Regions from separate parts of the Pigmentiphaga sp. YJ18 genome, predicted to be linked through region 1. Evidence: predicted binding sites of a transcription regulator. Region 1 holds the regulator's gene; each other region holds the start of a gene.
The links. The regulator HrcA, encoded in region 1, represses chaperone genes, less so after heat shock. The targets are predictions, from matches to a motif close to TTAGCACTCNNNNNNNNNGAGTGCTAA.
Positions count from the first base shown of each region.

Region 2: groES (co-chaperone GroES) is a predicted target of HrcA. The motif match lies at 2,740-2,766, and genes of this name have one in related genera.
Region 3: rpoH (RNA polymerase sigma factor RpoH) is a predicted target of HrcA. The motif match lies at 1,524-1,550, and genes of this name have one in related genera.

Region 1 covers NZ_JBBUKU010000004.1:401,000-405,786, reverse strand. The annotation lists gene grpE (nucleotide exchange factor GrpE) at 1-339, opposite strand, end outside; gene WKR98_RS24390 (RNA-binding S4 domain-containing protein) at 683-1,063, opposite strand; gene hemH (ferrochelatase) at 1,068-2,174, opposite strand; gene hrcA (heat-inducible transcriptional repressor HrcA) at 2,258-3,262, opposite strand; gene WKR98_RS24375 (NAD kinase) at 3,479-4,375, shown strand; gene recN (DNA repair protein RecN) at 4,409-4,787, shown strand, end outside.
Region 2 covers NZ_JBBUKU010000006.1:63,258-68,044, forward strand. The annotation lists gene WKR98_RS27055 (MASE1 domain-containing protein) at 1-532, shown strand, start outside; gene WKR98_RS27060 (HdeD family acid-resistance protein) at 541-1,851, shown strand; gene WKR98_RS27065 (hypothetical protein) at 2,028-2,552, opposite strand; gene groES (co-chaperone GroES) at 2,902-3,189, shown strand; gene groL (chaperonin GroEL) at 3,250-4,787, shown strand, end outside.
Region 3 covers NZ_JBBUKU010000001.1:268,656-273,442, forward strand. The annotation lists gene WKR98_RS01345 (glutamate synthase-related protein) at 1-405, opposite strand, end outside; gene WKR98_RS01350 (hypothetical protein) at 613-1,314, opposite strand; gene rpoH (RNA polymerase sigma factor RpoH) at 1,577-2,491, shown strand; gene WKR98_RS01360 (tripartite tricarboxylate transporter substrate binding protein) at 3,182-4,156, opposite strand; gene WKR98_RS01365 (SCO family protein) at 4,309-4,787, opposite strand, start outside.

The DNA of each region.
Region 1 (4,787 bases):
TTCGCGCAGGGTGTCGATGGACTGGTTTTCCTGGGCCAGGGCGGCCTCCAGGCTGTCTTTCACCGGCAACAGGTTTTCCGCGAATGCCTCGATACCGAACTTCTGCGCCTTGGAGACTTCCTCCTGGGCCCGCCGGCGGACATTGTCCGCTTCGGCGCGGGCGCGCAGCATGGCATCGTAATTGTCCTTGGCCTCGGCCTGGGCCGCGGCCAGCTGGGCCTGCAGCGCGACGATGGGATCCTCGGTGCCCGCGTCCTCGGGCGTTTCCGCCGCCGGGTTCGGGTTCACGTTTTCGGGATCCAGATTGGGTTGGTCGCCAGGCTTGTGCTCAGCCGACATTGGGTGCCTCCATGAAAAACCAGAAAAATCAGTGACTTGCTTGGACTCTATGCGCGAGATGGGGGTGAAATCCGCGGATTCAAGAGAGTATATAACCCCCCCTACGCCCTTCGGGCGCCCCCCAGGGGGCGATGCGGGTGGACCGGCGGAGCCGGATCCACCGCATCCTGGGTCTAGTACCGCTGTCTTGAGTTGTGGCGCCGGTGCTTCGCTGGCTGCCAGCGGTAGCAACCGTGCTTCTATCCAAGATAGTTTCCCTAGACCCAGGAAACCGCGGATCTGGCTTTGCCAGTCCGCCGGTTTCGCCCCCTGGGGGGCGCGCGTCAGCGCGTAGGGGGGGTCCTCAATTGGGGGTCCTCAACCTTTCGATTTTGCGGCGGTCTTGCTTGGTGGGGCGGCCTTTCAGGTTGGCGGCGGGGTCGGCGTTCTGGCGGCGCAGTTCGATGGCTTCCAGGCGGCGCTTGAGGCCTTGCTGGGTTTCGTCGTACAGGGTGCGCGCGAAAACGGCGGGGCCGCGCTGGGTGGACAGGGCGCGGACCAGGACCTCCCAATCCTGGTCTCCCGCGCGGATCTGCAGGATGTCGCCGGGGCGCACGGCGCGCGAGGGCTTGACCCGTTCGCCGGACACCTTCACCTGCCCTGCCTCGACCGCATCCTGGGCCAGTGTGCGGGTCTTGTAGAACCGCGCCGCCCAGAGCCACTTATCGATACGTAGTTCTTCCATCCCGTTACTGGCCCGTGGCCGGCGCCCCGTCGTTCTTGCGTTGCAACAAGACGGCTGCGTGCGCCGCATCGGCCGGCTGGCGGGCCGCGGGGCGCGTGATCCAGCCTTGCATGTGGCGCTCGGCCAGGTTGGCCAGGGCCTCCATCCAGGCGGCGGAATCGTTCAGCGCGTCGATGTAGCGCAGCTGCCGCCCCCCCGCCAGCAGGAACGCTTCCTTGCCCTGCACCGCGATCTCCTCCAGAGTCTCGATGCAGTCGGCCACGAAGCCGGGGCAGAATATGTCGACGTCGGACACCCCGCTCTTGGCCAGCTCCTTCAGCCGGGGTTCAGTATAGGGCTGGAGCCATTCGGCCGCGCCGAAACGGCTCTGGAAAGTCACCTCGACCTGCTCGGCGTACAGGCCCAGCCGCTCGGCCAGCAGGCGGCCGGTCTCCAGGCACTGCTCGTGATACGGATCCCCCAGCGCGATGGAACGCTTGGGCAGGCCGTGGAAGCTCAGCACCAGTTTCCGGCCCCGGCCGTTGTCGCGCCAGAAATCCAGGATGCGGACGGCCATCGCCTCGATATAGCCCGGATCGGCGTGAAAATCGCGCACGTACCGGACCTCGGGCACGTTGCGCACCCGGGCCAGGCAGGCACCCACCGCATCGGACACCGCGGCGGTCGTACTGGCCGCGTACTGCGGATAGAGCGGCAGGACCAGGATGCGCTCGCAGCCCGTCTCGCGCAGCGCGGCAATGCCCGCCTCGAGCGACGGATTGCCGTAGCGCATGGCCAGCGCCACTTCCACGCCCAGGCCCCGGCCGGACAGCACGCGCGCCAGGCCCTCGGCCTGGCGGCGGCTCCAGGCCAGGAGCGGGGAGCCCTCGGGCGTCCACACCGAGGCGTAGCGCGCCGCCGCGTCGCGGGGCCGCAGCGTCAGGACCAGGCCATATAGGATGGGCAGCCAGACCAGGCGGGGAATCTCGACCACGCGGGGATCGGACAGGAATTCGGCCAGATAGCGGCGCACGGCGGAGGCGGTGGGCGCGTCGGGCGTGCCCAGGTTCACCAGCAGCAGGCCGGTGCGGGTGGGATGGTGGGAGGACGGCGGCTCGGGAAGGAAGCGCATGCGTGGCGTTTTCCGGACTCAGGAATGACAGGGGAAACGGCGGCGGGCGGGAAGGCCGTCCGCCCATGCCGGCGGACGCCGGCTCAATGGTGGCTCAACGCGTTCGACAGCAGCCGCGCGGTGATGTCGACGATGGGAATCACCCGCTCGTACGACATCCGGGTAGGACCGATCACGCCCAGGGTCCCGACCACCTTGCCGTCCACGCCGTAGGGCGCCGTGATGACGCTGACCTCTTCGACCGGCACCAGCTGCGAGTCGCCGCCGATGTAGATCTGGACGCCCTGTGCCCGGCTGGACACGTCGAGCAGCTGCATCAGGTCGGTCTTCTTCTCGAACAGTTCGAACATCCGGCGCAGCTTGTCCATGTCGGCCGTGATGTCGGAGACGCCCAGCAGGTTCAATTCGCCCGAGATGACGACGCTGTCGTCCTCGGTGGCGGCCTCGGTGCTGGCGTCCACCGCCAGTTCCATCAGCCGGGAGATGTCCTCGCGCAGCTGGCTCAGTTCCCGCTGGAGGATCTGGCGGACGTCCTCGAACGCCTTGCCACTGAAATGCTGGTTGAAGAAATTGGCCGCCTCGGTCAACTCGGCGGAGGAATAGTCGCGCTGGACCATCAGCATGCGGTTCTGCACGTCGCCTTCGGGCGTCACGATGATCAGCAGTACCCGGGTGTCGGACAGCCGGATGAATTCGATCTGCCGGAACATCTGGCTGCGCTTGGGCGACATCACCACGCCGGCGAACTGGGTCAGCTTGGACAGCAGCGAGGCCGCGGCCGCGATGACGCGCTGGGGTTCGGCCGAAGGCAGCAGGGTCTGGATGTGGGTCGCCTCGGAAACTTCGTAGGGCTGCACCGTCAGCAGCGAATCGACGAACATGCGGTAGCCCCGGGGGGTGGGGACGCGACCGGCGGAAGTATGGGGGCTGTGGATCAGGCCATGGTCCTCGAGATCGGCCATGACGTTGCGTATCGTGGCCGGCGACAGGTCGAAGACCTTGGAGAGCGTACGCGAACCGACAGGTTGTCCGTCTGTGATGTAACGCTCGATAAGAGCCTTCAACAATGTACGTGCGCGATCGTCCATGGCCAATTGTACCCCTGGATGAGCCCACCCCCTACGCGCTTCGCGCGCCCCCTCAAGGGGGCGGCACTGGCGGACCGGCAAAGCCGGATCCGCGGTGCCCTGGCAACTGCCAGGCTGATGGAGGGGGTTGCTTTCTATTGTCGGCGTTTGACGCTGAGTGGGCAAAAAGGACCACATGGGGCCCCGTTGGGAGGTCTCCCCTCATATAATGCCTGCATGCATTTTCCCATCGTCGCCCTCGTCGGCAAATACCACGATACCGGCATCGCCGCGCCGTTGCGCGCGGTCGCGCAGATGCTGCGCGATGCCGGGCGCGAGGTCGTGTTCGAGAAGGACACCGCCACCAATATCGGCGTCCTGGACTACCCCGCGGCCACCGTCGAGGAAATCGGGCAGCGCGCGTCGCTGGCCATCGTCATGGGGGGCGACGGCACGATGCTGGGGGTGGCGCGGCAGCTGGCGCCCTGGGACGTGCCCGTGGTGGGCATCAACCACGGCCGGCTGGGATTCATCACCGACGTCCCCATCGAGGACGCCGGCACCGCCATCGCCGGCATCCTCGACGGCCAGTTCGAATCGGAAACCCGCACCCTGCTGGCCTGCAGCGTCATCCGGGGCGAGACCACGCTGGTGTCGGCGCTGGCGCTGAACGACGTGGTGCTGAGCCGGGCCGGCCTGGGCGGCATGCTGGAAGTCACCGTGCAGGTGGACGGGCTGTACATGTCCAAGCAGCGCGCCGACGGCCTGATCATCGCCACGCCCACGGGATCCACGGCCTATGCGCTGTCGGCCAACGGCCCCATCCTGCATCCATCGCTGCGCGGGCTGGTACTGGTGCCGGTGGCGCCGCAGGCGCTGTCCAACCGGCCGATCGCCATCCCGGACGACTGCACGATAGACATCACCCTTACCCGCTCTCCCGGCGGCCGCGACGAAAGCGCCAGCGTGCACTTCGACATGCAGAGCTGGTCGTCGCTGCAGGAAGGCGACCGCGTCCTGGTGAAACGCGCCGAACACACCATCCGCTTCCTTCACCCGGCCGGATACAGTTATTTTTCCACCCTGCGGCGCAAGCTGCACTGGAACCAGATTTCCGGCACCGCGATCGATTAGTCCTTCTCCGCCCTTTCCACCGGCTCCATTCGTATGCTGCGCGCCCTGCACATCAACGATTTCGTGATCGTCGACCAGACCGAGGTCGAATTCGGCCCAGGCTTCACCGTCTTCTCCGGTGAAACGGGCGCCGGCAAGTCGATCCTGATCGACGCCCTGGCCCTGGCCCTGGGCGAACGCGCCGATGCCTCGGTGCTGCGGGAGGGCGCCAGCCGGGCCGAGGTCAGCGCGGTATTCGACGTGCCGCCCGCGCTGCTGGACTGGCTGGCCGAGCGCGAGCTGGATACCGACAGCCTGGTGCTGCGGCGGATCATCGATGCCCAGGGGCGCAGCCGCGGCTACATCAACGGCGTGCCCGCCACGCTGACCCAGTTGCGCGAACTGGGCGAACACCTGGTCGACATCCATGGCC
Region 2 (4,787 bases), on a different contig from region 1:
CGGCAACCGCATGGGTTCGCTGGCCGTGCTGACCATGGCGGCCATCGTCATCTACCACTCCAACGCCGGGCGCGGCCCCTTCTTCCTGCGCGGCTTCCTGCCGGGCGAACCCCTGCTACTGGTCCAGTGCTACCTGGTTTCGGTCGCCATGCTGCAGGTCTTCGTGCGGGTGCTGACCCGCGGCATCCGGCGCCCGCGCACGGCCGGTGCCGACGGCCGCGAGACCCTGTACCGGCTGGACCTCGCCTCGGGCACCATCGTCTGGGACGCGCCGCCCGATGCCCGTCCGGGCCCCGGGACGCTGGACGAAGTGCTGCGGCAGGTCCACCCCGACGACCGCCAGGGCCTGCGGGAACGCCTGCGGGCCGCCGACGGAACGCCCGGGCTGGACCGCCCGTTCCCGTTCCGCCTGGCGACCGCGCCCGACCACTGGACGACCGTCGTCGACCTGAACCGGGGGGCCATGATGGGGCCCGACGGCGCCTTCATCATCGGCAGCTGGCGGCTGCCCACGCCGCACCACGGCGCATAAGGGAACCCATGATCCAGCTCGCCCTGCTTCTGTTCGGCGCCGGCTTCGTCCGCAGGAACATCCATCTGCTCATCCTGGTCGGCCTCGTCTGGGCCGCCCTGGGCGTGGTCATCACCCTGGACGGCGTGGACGGCGCGCGCTACTTCCCCCTGACGCTGTTCGGCGCGCTGCTGCTGTTGGAAAGCCTGGTCACGCTGACGGTCGCCGGCAGCGGCATGGGCGCCCAGAAGGCGGTGCTGGCCTTCAAGGGCGGCATCTTCCTGCTGGTCGCCCTGCTGATCCTGGCCGGCGGATCCATCAGCAACCTGCTGCTGGCCATCATCCTGGGCCTGACCTACTTCGTGCTGGGCGTGTTCCAGATCGCCTCGGCCTGGGTGCTGCGCTACGACCGCTGGCGCCTGTCCGTGCTGGGCGGCTGCGCCCAGGTCCTGTTCGGCCTGTTCCTGTTCCAGCCCTACCCCACCCACTACGCCGGCACCGTCTCGTACTTCATCGGCATCACCATGCTGGTCGCCGGCGTCAACACCATGCGGGTGGCCGCCCGGGCGCGGAAGCTGAGCGAGCAGTCGTCCATGTTCGACCTGCTGGCGCCCGTGGATCTGCGCGGGACGAACGCCGGCGAGCCGCCGCCCGCGCAGCAGCCGGCGCCCGACGGCCCCTTGACCGTCCACGTCTGGACCCCGGAAGGCTCGGCCAAGGACAAGACCGTGTCGCGGCCGGTGTTCAACCGCTACATCGCCGCCGTCGACGTGCAGGGCGTGATCTCGACCGGGCACGCCGCCATGGAAGTCCCGCCTTCGACCTACATCAGCCTGTATCCCGCGGTGGACATCGACCGATCGCCGTCCGAGTTCTTCAATCTATTGAAGGCGGTCAAGGAGAACGACGTCCCGGGCAAGTTCCAGCCCGACTACGCGACCGAGTCCAAGGCCTGGTGCCCGTCGAACTGGCAGGTCAGGTTCGAGCGGTACGACCACCAGAAGCTCCAGGACTTCTGGCTGCGCTACCGCGGCCAGGAAATCTACAACCTGACGCGGCGCAACTGCTCCAGCTCCGTTTCCTACGCGCTGGAATCCGCCCTGGACGGCGTGCTGGACGACCGCAGCCGCAGCGTGCGGCAGGTGCTGCGCACCCTGTTGATGCCCGAACTGTGGATCGCCGCGCAGGTGCGCCAGCGCGCCCAGGTCATGGCCTGGACCCCCGGCCTGACGCTGGACTACAGCCGGGCCCTGCGCGCGGTCATCCATCCCGTCCAGCAATCGTGGGTCTCGCGCTTCCTGGCGGCCGCCACGCGCATGACCTCGCGTAGCGGGGCCTGAGGCGGGGCAGGCCCGCACGGACGATTGCCCATTGCTCGAATTCGAGCAATAATGACGACAACGCAATAGCTGGTGAGCCTAAGGGCAAAAGCGTTGACTGCCGCGCAAGCGGTTCCGCCAAAAGCGGAGGCAACAGACAGCCAGACTACGGGGCCCCTTCGGGGGCCTTCGCTTTTTCAGCTCCTGGGAGGCCGAGGCTTGACGCCCTGCAGCGTCAGTTCGACCAGCCGTGTGAACTTGATGGAGCCCCGCATGGACAATTGCCGGCTCAAGGCCAGTTCATAGGCACTCTGGATGGTCAGCAACACTGCCGGACCGGCTGAATCCTTGACCCTGAGGACGTTGAAAAACACGCCATACAGCGCGGTCTTCCCCTCAGTGACAGGCACGTCTACCGTCACATAGTTCTCATTCTTGGCGTAGCCGCACCTGCGGGTGGCCAATCCACGCGCAATCGTCGGCAATCGCGGGGACAAAGCATAACGACCGGGACAGAAGCAGCGCGTTTCGCGCTCATCCTTATAGAGCTGTGAATGGCCACCACTCTCTGCACGCGCGCGCGTGAAACAGTGCATGGCGAATGCCACGCGAATTTCGACGCGCCTCTGGTCGCTGATGGGCAACTCATACCGGAAAGGATGCAGGTGAGTCAGTGGATAGACCCGGCCGGCCGCATCGACATGAGGTGCCCAGCGCATCATGCCCTCGTTCCAATTGACCCCCATTGCCCCTTCCGTGCCCATGAATCCGTGAGGCGGCAAGTATGTCCCGCCGGCCTTATTCGCAGGGCGGAACATCGGACCGCAATGCCCACGGGACAAGAAGGTCCGGGTAAGGGCTCTCCCGAATACCCACCCCCCTTGAAAGCCCCCCATGCCATCCCTATAATTAGCACTCGATTGCAGAGAGTGCTAACAACGCCGCCCACGCGGCGTCCAGGCCTCCGGCAACCGGCCGAGGCGCCGCGTTACGGCGTGGCACCGGCCAAATGCGGCTTTCCAGCCTCTTTTTCTGACAAATAGACGTCAACTTCGAACATCAGGAGTTTGTATGGCCCTCCGTCCCCTGCACGATCGCGTGATCGTCAAGCGCCTGGACAACGAGCGTAAAACCGCGTCCGGCATCGTCATCCCCGACAGCGCGGCCGAAAAGCCCGACCAGGGCGAAGTGCTGGCCGTCGGCCCGGGCAAGAAGACCGAAGACGGCAAAGTGCTGCCGGTCGACGTCAAGGTCGGCGACAAGGTCCTGTTCGGCAAGTACGCCGGCCAGGCCGTGAAAGTCGACGGCGACGAACTGCTCGTCATCCGTGAAGAAGAAATCCTGGCGGTGATCCAGTAAGCCTCGCGGCCCGCTGTCCGATCCCCCAGCATTCAACACACTATTCAAGGAATTTCGTAAATGGCTGCCAAACAAGTCCAGTTCGGTGATGACGCCCGCGCCCGCGTCGTCCGCGGCGTGAACGTCCTCGCCAACGCCGTCAAGGTCACCCTCGGTCCCAAGGGCCGCAACGTGGTTCTGGAGCGCTCCTTCGGCGCCCCCACCGTCACCAAGGACGGCGTTTCCGTCGCCAAGGAAATCGAACTGAAGGACAAGTTCGAGAACCTGGGCGCCCAGCTCGTCAAGGAAGTGGCTTCCAAGACCAGCGACAACGCCGGTGACGGCACCACCACCGCCACCGTGCTGGCCCAGGCCATCGTGCACGAAGGCCAGAAGTACGTGACCGCCGGCCTGAACCCGATGGACCTGAAGCGCGGCATCGACAAGGCCGTCGCCGCCGCCATCGAAGAACTGAAGAAGATCAGCAAGCCCTGCTCGTCGAGCAAGGAAATCGCCCAGGTCGGCTCGATCTCGGCCAACAGCGATTCGTCGATCGGCCAGATCATCGCCGACGCGATGGAAAAAGTGGGCAAGGAAGGCGTCATCACCGTCGAAGACGGCAAGTCGCTGGACAATGAACTGGACGTCGTCGAAGGCATGCAATTCGACCGCGGCTACCTGTCGCCCTACTTCATCAACAACCCCGACAAGCAAGTCGCCGCCCTGGACGATCCCTTCGTCCTGATCCACGACAAGAAGATCAGCAACATCCGCGAACTGCTGCCCGTCCTGGAACAAGTCGCCAAGTCGAGCCGCCCGCTGCTGATCATCGCTGAAGACGTCGACGGCGAAGCCCTGGCCACCCTGGTCGTCAACAACATCCGTGGCATCCTGAAGACCACCGCCGTCAAGGCCCCGGGCTTCGGCGACCGCCGCAAGGCCATGCTGGAAGACATCGCCATCCTGACCGGCGGCACCGTGATCTCGGAAGAGACCGGCCTGTCGCTGGAAAAGGCCACCCTGCAAGAGCTGGGCCAGGCCAAGCGCATCGAAGTGGCCAAGGAAAACACCACGATCATCGACGGCGCCGGCGACAGCAAGGCCATCGAGGCCCGCGTCAAGCAGATCCGCACCCAGATCGAAGAAGCGACCTCGGACTACGACCGTGAAAAGCTGCAAGAGCGCGTGGCCAAGCTGGCCGGCGGTGTTGCCGTGATCAAGGTCGGTGCTGCCACCGAAGTCGAAATGAAGGAAAAGAAGGCTCGCGTCGAAGACGCCCTGCACGCCACGCGTGCCGCGGTGGAAGAAGGCGTGGTGCCCGGAGGCGGCGTGGCCCTGCTGCGTGCCAAGCAAGCCATCAAGGACACCAAGGGTGCCAACGCCGACCAGGACGCCGGCATCAAGATCGTCCTGCGCGCCATTGAAGAGCCGCTGCGCACCATCGTCGCCAACGCCGGCGACGAGCCCAGCGTCATCGTCAACAACGTGCTGAACGGCAAGGGCAACTACGGCTACAACGCCGCCACCGGCGAATACGGCGACATGGTCGAAGCCGGCGTGCTGGACCCCACCAAGGTCACCCGCACCGCCCTGCAGAACGCCGCCTCGGTTGCTTCGCT
Region 3 (4,787 bases), on a different contig from region 1:
ACAGGCCAGGCGCGACCCCATTTCCTGGGGCAGGAACACCATTGCCACCCCGTACTCGCCGGGAGCGGGCAGGGCCACGCCCTGGCCGGCCATTTCCTCGCGATACAGCGCGTCCGGGATCTGGATCAGGATGCCCGCGCCATCGCCCATGAGCGCATCGGCCCCCACCGCGCCGCGGTGGTCGATATTCTCGAGAATCTTCAGGCCCTGCTGGATGATGGAATGGCTTTTCTGGCCCTTGATGTGGGCCACGAAGCCCACGCCACAGGCGTCGTGTTCGTTGGACGGGTCGTACAGGCCCTGGGCGTCCGGCTGGCGCGGCGCGGGCAGGCCGATGCGGGAGGCGTCGATGACGGCCGTCCGGGACGACGGGGCCGAGAGGTGGTCCTGGCTGGATAGGGGCATGGTGCGCTCCGCTGGGGGATCCGTGTGCCGGGCACGAATCCGGGGTACTGGACATCGGGATTCCGAACACGGCGCGCGCAGGCGTGCGGCGCCGAGGGGAATCGACGATACTGCGGCGCACCAGGGGCCGCAAGAAAAATAAAACGGGGAACGTCCCTAATTATTATCCAGGCTACAAATCGTGGAAATTAAATAAGGGACGCACCATTATCGTGCGTTTTCTTCCTCGACCTTGGGCTGCTTGCGCGGCCTCCCCCGCTTGCTGGCAGTGGCCCGCCGGCTGCTGGTGCCCTCCAGTGACTGCACGAAGGCCGGTCCACCCAGTGCCCACTGGCCGTACAGCGCCTGCTCGATGCGCTGTGCCACAGACTGGGCCACGCCTTCGGCCATCTTGGCGCGGTAGTTGGCCTGGCGGTCGAACGGCGTGTTGCCGCATGCCCAGTAATCGGCATGGTCGTGCAGCATGCCGGCCGACGCGGCGCCCATGTGCGCCGGGGCCGAGGACCATCGCCACAGCTCCGCATCCCCCGCCAGCCCCTGGCGCAGCGGGACGGTTTCGAGCCAGATCAGGCCGGGCAGCACCCAGGCGCCCGGTTCGACCAGGGTGGACCGGAACCGGCCGGCGAAGACCCTTCCTATATGCAGCCGGGCAGCCAGGCGGCGCCCCAGGGACTGGATCACGGCCGAGATTCCTCCCGGGCCGGTGGGAGTGGCCAGCAGCAGCAACTGGTCGAAAGTAAGCGCCCACCCATGCACCGCTACCCCGTGCTGCCTGGCGTCTGCCTCCAGCCAGGCGGCGACCTGGTCCAGCATGGCGCCGCCGTCTCCGCCGGCCGACAAGGGCACCGTGAAACGGGCCTGGGCAAGATGGGGGAGATCCGGGGCATACAGGCGGGGCAAACGGGCCATTTTTAGGGACGCATCAATATCGAAGGTCGGAAAATGCAGGTTTCCGCGAACGATACGCCGATTTCATGGTCTATGCAGTATGAAACCCTGATCGCCTGCCCACCTCTGGCCTTCTACCGGACGCCCTGGCGCCGACCTGGCCGGATTCGCCCGCCGTGCTGCATCGCACAGCGATCGATTCGCTTTATCGCACCCATCAAAAACACCCATTAGCACTCTTTGTTCGAGAGTGCTAACCTTCAGACATGGAGGTAAGCCGTTTATGAAACGTTCGTCGAATCAGTCCAACGTCCTCGCACCCGCCACGAGCGGTCCGGGCGCGCTGGCCCTGGCCATCGCCAACCCGGGCGCCCTTGGCACGATCGAAGCCTATATCGGCGCCGTCAACCGCCTGCCGGTGCTGACGGCCGAGCAGGAACACGAGCTGGCCCAGCGCTACCAGGAAAAGCAGGACCTCAACGCCGCCCGCGAACTGGTGCTGTCGCACCTGCGCCTGGTGGTCGCCATCGCCCGCCAGTACCTGGGCTATGGGCTGCCGCATGCCGACCTGATCCAGGAAGGCAACGTCGGCCTGATGAAGGCCGTCAAGCGCTTCGACCCCAACCGCGGCGTGCGGCTGGTGTCCTTCGCCATCCATTGGGTCAAGGCCGAGATCCACGAGTACATCCTGAAGAACTGGCGCCTGGTCAAGGTGGCCACCACCAAAGCCCAGCGCAAGCTGTTCTTCAACCTGCGCAGCCTGAAGCCGGACTCGCACGCGCTCACGCCGGACCAGGTCGAGGAAATCGCCGCCAGCCTGAACGTGCGTCCGCAAGACGTGACCGAGATGGAAGTGCGCCTGTACGGACAGGACATGGCCCTGGAAGGCCGTGGCACCGATGACGGCGAAAACGATTTCGCCCCCATCGCGTACCTCTCGGACGAAGGCCAGCAGGAGCCCAGCGCCATCCTCGAGGAACGCCGCCGCGACGAACTGCACGGCAGCGGACTCCTTCAGGCCCTGGAAAGCCTGGACGAACGGTCGCGCCGCATCATCGAAGCGCGCTGGCTGAAGGACGAAGGCGGCGCCACGCTGCAGGAGCTCGCGGACGAGTTCGGCGTGTCCGCCGAGCGCATCCGCCAGATCGAGGCGCGCGCCATGACCAAGATGCGCGGCGCGCTGGCCGAGTACGCCTGACCCGACCGCCACGGCCGCTTCATCGGCATGGGCCCCAAGGGCGGATTCCGGGACCACCGGATCCGCCCTTTTTGCTTGCCCGCGGCATATGTCACATCAGGTTACAGAATTGGCGGAAATTTACGTGGAAACACGGGTGGCGGGTGAACTTCCCCGCTGGGGAGAGGACTAACCGTCAGGTGGGACACGCTTTGGGTGCAACGCCCTCGTGTCGGAATGTCGGGCTTCCCCCCGCTCGACGTTTCTTCCGGTGCAGTCTGCCGGTACCAGCCGATACGTCCGCCTCTGCTTTTCTCCTCCCTCCCCCCCACTTGAGGCGGATATTCACGGGACACTTCGGTGTCCCGTTTTTTTTAGGGGGAGCCCACCCCCTACCCGCTTACGCGGGCCCCCTCAAGGGGGCGATGCGGGTGGACCGGCGGAGCCGGATCCACCGCATCCTGGGTCTAGTGCCCGTTTCTTGGGTTGTGGCACCGGTGCTATCGCTGGCTGCCAGCGGTAGCAACAGTGATTCAGTCCAAGATAGTTTCCCTGGACCCAGGAAACCGCGGATCTGGCCTTGCCAGTCCGCCGGTTTCGCCTCTCGGGACCCGGCGCCGGGCCGCCCCAAGGTGGGTCCCGGCCCCCCTTGGGGGCTGCCGCGTAGCGGCTGGGGGGCTGCCATTCTGGGCGCCCGAAGCGCGTAGGGGGTCAGTCCACTCTCCCTATGCGGCGGACAGCGGCTTGGACGCGCTGGGCGTCGGCTTGCCAATAGCGGGCGAAGTCGGGGGCGTCCATGTAGTCGATGGGACTGCCCAAGGAGGCGAAGGTCTGCTGGAGGGCGGGCTGGGCGGCGATCTTCTTCATGGCTGCGCGCAGGCGCGTCGTGACCTCGTCGGGGGCGCCGGCGGGGACGAACAGGGCCGACCACTGTGTGAACTCCACGTCGTAGCCCAGCGATTTCAAGCTCGGGACATCGGGCAGCGCCGCAAGCGGAGCGCTGCCCCAGTGCGCGAGCGCGCGCATCTTGCCGGATTTCAGGAAGGTGGTCGCGTTGGCGACGCCGGCCGCCGCGGTCTGGATCTGGCCGCTCATCAGCGATACGAGCGCCGGGCTACCGCCCGAGAACGGCACGTGCGTGATCCGGGCCCCGCTGGCGGCCTTGAACATTTCCATGGGCAGGTGCATCGCGCCGTAGACGCCGGACGACCCGTAGTTCAGCGCCTGCGGATCGGCCTTGCTGGCGGCCACCAGCTCGGCCGCCGAACGCCAGGGCGCATCCGCCCGGACCACCAGCAGGTTGGGATCGGCGGTAATGCGGGCGATGGGCGCGAACTGGTCCAGTTGGAATGCCGGCTTGCGGCCCAGCAGGCGGTCCGCCTCGGGCAAGCCCGAGATTCCCGACAGCGAGAGCAACAAGGTGTAGCCGTTCGGCTTGGCTCGGGCGACGGCCCCCATGCCTATCACCCCACCCGCCCCGCCCTTGTTCTCGACGATGAACGGCTGCTTCAATTCGCGCCCCAGGGCGTCGGCGATCGGCCTCGCGATGTTGTCTGCCAGACCGCCGGCCGCGTAGGGCACGACGATGGTCACCGGCCCCGTGGGATAAGGCTGCGCGGCCGCGAGCGCCGGCCCTAAGGCGGCGAGGCCCAGCGCGATGAAACGGGCTGCCTGGAATGTTGCCATCGGATCTCCTTGGCGATCAGTGTTCGCCATGGTGTGTCGAACGGATGGCCAAGACAATCTGCATTCCGGTCACAACTGCGTTGACCGTTTGCCAAAAGTGAAACGGCCCGCGGGCAAGGCGGGCCGAAACGCTAGGGAAACCGCCGCAAGCGCTACAACAGCTGACGAATGTCGCTGGCCAGGGCGTCGACGCCGGCATTGTGGCGGGCGAACAGGCGCAGGTGCCCCTCGGGGTCGTAGATGTAGACGCCGGCGGTGTGGTCCATGGTGTAGGAACCGGGTTCCTTGCCGGGAACCTTGGCGTAGAACACCTTGAAGGACTTGGCCACGCGGGCGGTGGCGTCGGCGTCGCCGCGCAGCCCGAGGAAGCCGGGATCGAACTGGGTCACGTAGGCGCGCAGGATCTCGGGCGTGTCGCGCTCGGGGTCCACGGTCACGAATGCCACCTGGACCTTGTCGCCGTCCTTGCCCAGGCTGTTCTTGACCTGCACGAACTCGGCCAGCGTGGTCGGGCAGACGTCGGGGCACTGCACGAAGCCGAAGAACACGACCAGGACCTTGCCCTTGAAATCCTGCAGCGTGCGGGCCTGGCCGTTGGAGTCCGTCAGCGACAGATCGGTGCCCAGGTCCG